DNA from 2 places in the Xanthobacter sp. DMC12 genome. Region 1 is predicted to be linked to the other one. Evidence: predicted binding sites of a transcription regulator. Region 1 holds the regulator's gene; the other holds the start of a gene.

Region 1 (2,198 bases):
CCTCCTCATAGCGCCCGATGCGCAGACGGTGGCGGTGCGGATGCCGGACGGGCGGCTTTCGGTGCTCGGCGCCTCCGGCCAGAAACTGCTGGTGGAGCAGTGGCTGACGCGGGAGGGCGACCGCCGCACGGCCGGAACGAAGGACCTCGCCGCCGGCTTCACCTGCGATCCGCTCGGCTGCACCGCGCCGCTGCCCGGTGGCGGCACCATCGCCATTTCGCGCCGCGCCGAAAGCCTGGAGGCGGACTGCCTGAATGCCCGCATGATCGTTACCCGCGATCCGCCGCCCAAGACCTGCCCGGCAGAGGTGCTGACCCCGGCGAAACTCGCGCGGACAGGGACGCTCGCCTTCACCCTCCGCGACGGCGCGCTCGTCGCCGAATCCAGCCGCAAGGCTGGCGTATCCCGTCCCTGGATGGCGCCGCTGCCGCCGGAACCCATATCCGAACCCGCCACCGCCGATGCCGGCGACCCTCAGGCGGATGCGACCGCGCCCTGATGGGGGGGGGCTTCAAGAGGCGTCGGGGTGAGGAGCAACGCCCTTGAGAAAAAGCGCAGGCGCCCGTTGAGCGTGGACCGCCGCGCCCCTCACCCCGTTCCGGATCTCCCGCAGGAGAAATAAGGATCAGTAGCGGCGCATCAGGCCTATGAGCCGGCCCTGGATGCGCACGCGGTCGGGCCCGAAGATGCGGGTCTCGTAGGCTGGATTGGCGGCCTCGAGCGCGATGGAGGCGCCCTTCTTGCGCAGGCGCTTGAGGGTGGCTTCCTCGTCGTCCACCAGCGCGACGATGATGTCGCCGGTATCGGCGCTGTCGCATTTGCGGATCAGCACCGTGTCGCCGTCGAGGATGCCGGCCTCGATCATGCTGTCACCGCGGACTTCAAGGGCGAAGTGCTCGCCCGAGCCCAGCATCTCGGGCGGGATGTTCAGCGTGTGGCTGCGGCTCTGGATGGCGGAGATGGGCGTGCCGGCCGCGATGCGGCCCATGACCGGCACCGAGACCACCTGGCCCGCCTCGTCGTCCTCCGGCACCGGACGGACCTTGCCGAGGCTGCCCTCGATGACCGAAGGGGAGAAGCCGCGCCCTGCGGACCGGGCGGAGGCAAGGCCCGGCGCCACGCTGTCGGGCAGGCGCACCACTTCCAGCGCACGGGCGCGGTTGGGCAGGCGGCGGATGAAGCCGCGCTCTTCCAGAGCGGTGATGAGGCGGTGGATGCCGGACTTGGAGCGCAGGTCCAGCGCTTCCTTCATCTCGTCGAAGGAGGGTGGGACCCCGGTTTCCTTGAGCCGCTCATGGATGAAGCGCAGAAGGTCATATTGCTTCCGAGTGAGCATTCCCTGGCCCCGTTCCTTGCACGCACCGCCCGGAAGCGGCGCTCTCGGCCGGTCCCGATTCCAAGCGCATCCAGCCCGGTGCGCCGCGAAACAAATCATGAACAGTCTTTATCTGTTCCTTTTGTGTTCCGCAAGTGGTGAAGGCCCCGTTAACGCTCAATCGTCGAAGGGAATAATCTCGCAGGGGTCTCCGACACGCCCCGCAGGCGCGAAGGGCGGGCGCACCAGAAGGCAGTCGGCGGCGGAGAGAATGCTCAGCATGGCGCTGTCCTGCGAGGCGCAGGGAATGGCGTGGATCGAGCCATCCGCCCGGCGGTCGAGAGTCGCGCGCATGAAGTCCCGCCGCACATCATTGGGTGGCAGGTCGGCCGCGAGGCGCGCCGGCACGGTCTCGGGGCCGGGGCGGGAATCACCCTGCAGAGCGCGGATGAGGGGGACGAGGTAGACCATCCCGCAGACGTGGGAGGACACCGGGTTGCCCGGCAGCCCCAGCACCCGCACGGCGCCGCGATGGCCGAACATCAGCGGCTTTCCGGGGCGCAGCGCGATCTTGTGCACCGAGAGGTCCACCCCCTCGGCCTTCAGCGCCGGGGCCATCAGGTCATGATCGCCCACGGAGGCGCCGCCGGAGGAGACCACGAGATCGAATTCGCCGGAGAGCGCCCGCGCCACCACGGCGCGGATGGCCGCGAGGTCGTCCTTGATGAGGCCGAGGTCGGTCACATCGGCACCGGCGCGGCGGGCGAGTTCGGCGAGGCCGAAGGCGTTGGAGACGACGATCTCGCTGTCGTTGCCGGTGCCCTGGCCGGGCAGCACCAGTTCGTCGCCGGTCTGCAGCAAGGCGACGCGCGGGCGGCGCGCG
Region 2 (2,198 bases), on a different contig from region 1:
CACCTCCAGATGGATGTCGATGCGGTCGAGGAACGGCCCGGAGAGCCGCGCCTGATATTCGTCGGCGCAACGCGGCCCGCGCTTGCAGGTGAAGCCGGGCTCGCCGGCGCGGCCGCAGCGGCAGGGGTTCATGGCGGCGATGAGCTGGAAGCGCGCGGGATAGGTGACGCGATGGTTGGCGCGGGCGATCAGCACCTCGCCCGTCTCCAGCGGCTGGCGCAGGGAATCGAGCACCTGTGGCGTGAATTCCGGCAGTTCGTCGAGGAACAGGACGCCGTTGTGGGCGAGCGAGACCTCGCCCGGCTTCGCCTTGGCCCCGCCGCCCACCATGGCGGCCATGCTGGCCGAGTGATGCGGGGCGCGGAACGGGCGGCGGTCCATCAGCGCGCCGTCCTCGATGGTGCCGGCCACCGACGCGATCATGGACACATCCAGCATCTCGACCGGCGACAGCGGCGGCAGGATGGAGGGCAGGCGCTGCGCCAGCATGGACTTGCCGGCGCCCGGCGGGCCGACGAACAGGAGATTGTGGCCCCCGGCGGCTGCCACCTCCAGGGCCCGCTTGGCGGTCTCCTGGCCCTTCACGTCCCGGAGGTCGAGCATGATGTCCCCCGGCGGCTTCATCCGCGGCTCGGGCCGGCCCATCACCTGGCGGCCGGTCATATGGTTGGCGAGCTGGATCAGCGACTGGGGGGCGAGAATTTCCATGTCGGGGCTGGCCCAGGCGGCCTCGGCGCCGCACGGGGCGGGGCAGATGAGGCCGTGGCCGCGGGCATTGGCGCCGATGGCCGCCGGCAGCACGCCGGCCACGGCCGCGATCGCGCCGTCCAGCGCCAGTTCACCCACCACCGTGAAGCCTGCGAGGGCATCGCCGGGGATGGCACCGATGGCGGCCATCAGGCCCAGCGCGATGGGCAGATCGTAATGGGAGCCCTCCTTCGGCAGGTCGGCGGGCGCCAGATTCACCGTGATGCGCCGCGCCGGAAGGGCAAGCCCTGACGCGATGAGCGCGGCGCGCACCCGCTCCTTGGCCTCGGTCACCGCCTTGTCGGGCAGGCCGACAATGGTGAAGGCCGGCAGGCCCGCGGCCACATGCACCTGCACATCCACCGGGCGCGCCTCGACGCCCTCGAACGCGACTGTCGCCACCCGCTGGATCACAGCCGCCCCCTGCCTGCTGCCCGTCTGCACCTCAAGGTAGCGGAGCGTGGGCGTGCCCGCAAGAACGAAAGAGGAACGATCGTGCTTGCGCCCTGCGCCGCCCCGGCTATGCTGGAGGTAGCAAAGGGATCAGGGAGAACCGCCATGGCCGCCGAGGGTGCAGGCGCGCGCAGTCATGAGGCCCATGTGGTCGAGATGTTCGGCCCGCAGGCCGCCGCCTATGTGGCGAGCGCGGTCCATGCGCGCGGCGCGGACCTCGATGCACTCAAGGGCCTCGTGGAAGAGGCGCAGCCCGCCCGGCTGCTGGACCTCGGTTGCGGCGGCGGGCATGTGAGCTTCACCGCCGCGCCGTTCGCGGGCGAGGTGGTGGCCTACGATCTGTCCGAGGAGATGCTGGGTGCCGTCGCGGCGGAAGCCAAGGCGCGCGGCCTTGCCAACATCGCCACGCAGCAGGGCGGCGCCGAGCGCCTGCCGTTCGCTGATGCGAGCTTCGACATGGTGGCGTCCCGCTACAGCGCGCACCATTGGCGCGACGTGGCCCGGGCGCTTGCAGAGGTGCGGCGGGTGGTGAAAGAGGGCGGGCAGGTCATCGTGATGGACGTGATCGCCCCCGAATGGCCGGTCGCCGACACCTTCCTGCAAACTGTGGAATTGCTGCGCGATCCCTCCCACGGGCGGGACTACAGCGCCTCCGAATGGACGCGCTTTGCCGAGGAGGCGGGGTTCCGGGTGGTGCGCACGGCACACCGGCGCCTGAGGCTAGAGTTTGCCTCCTGGGTGGCGCGCATCCGCACGCCGGAGCTGCATGTGGCCGCCATCCGCTCGCTGATGGCGGGCGCGAGTGCGGACGTGGCAACCCATTTCGAGTTCGAGCCCGACGGCTCGTTCTCCATCGATACGCTGACGCTGGAGCTGGAGACCGCCTGAGCCGGCCTATTTCTTCTCCAGCATCAGGCGGCCCTGCTTCTGGATGAGGTCCTTCGCCTTGCGGGCGATGAGATCCAGCATGAAGGGCAGTTCCACGGAAAGATGCACGG

The links. Region 1 encodes LexA, which represses DNA repair genes until DNA is damaged. Its sites were predicted from a motif close to TGTTCNNNNTGTGTTCNG; they were not measured.
Region 2: the regulator LexA is predicted to act here: its motif matches at 1,222-1,239, upstream of ACT535_RS09805 (YifB family Mg chelatase-like AAA ATPase).

Annotation. Positions count from the first base shown of each region.
Region 1 is NZ_JBQUYZ010000001.1:655,021-657,218, reverse strand. Features, by position in the region: gene ACT535_RS02925 (ComEC/Rec2 family competence protein) at 1-499, shown strand, start outside; gene lexA (transcriptional repressor LexA) at 626-1,336, opposite strand; gene ACT535_RS02915 (molybdopterin molybdotransferase MoeA) at 1,493-2,198, opposite strand, start outside.
Region 2 is NZ_JBQUYZ010000002.1:354,162-356,359, forward strand. Features, by position in the region: gene ACT535_RS09805 (YifB family Mg chelatase-like AAA ATPase) at 1-1,161, opposite strand, end outside; gene ACT535_RS09810 (class I SAM-dependent methyltransferase) at 1,306-2,088, shown strand; gene ACT535_RS09815 (polyhydroxyalkanoic acid system family protein) at 2,095-2,198, opposite strand, start outside.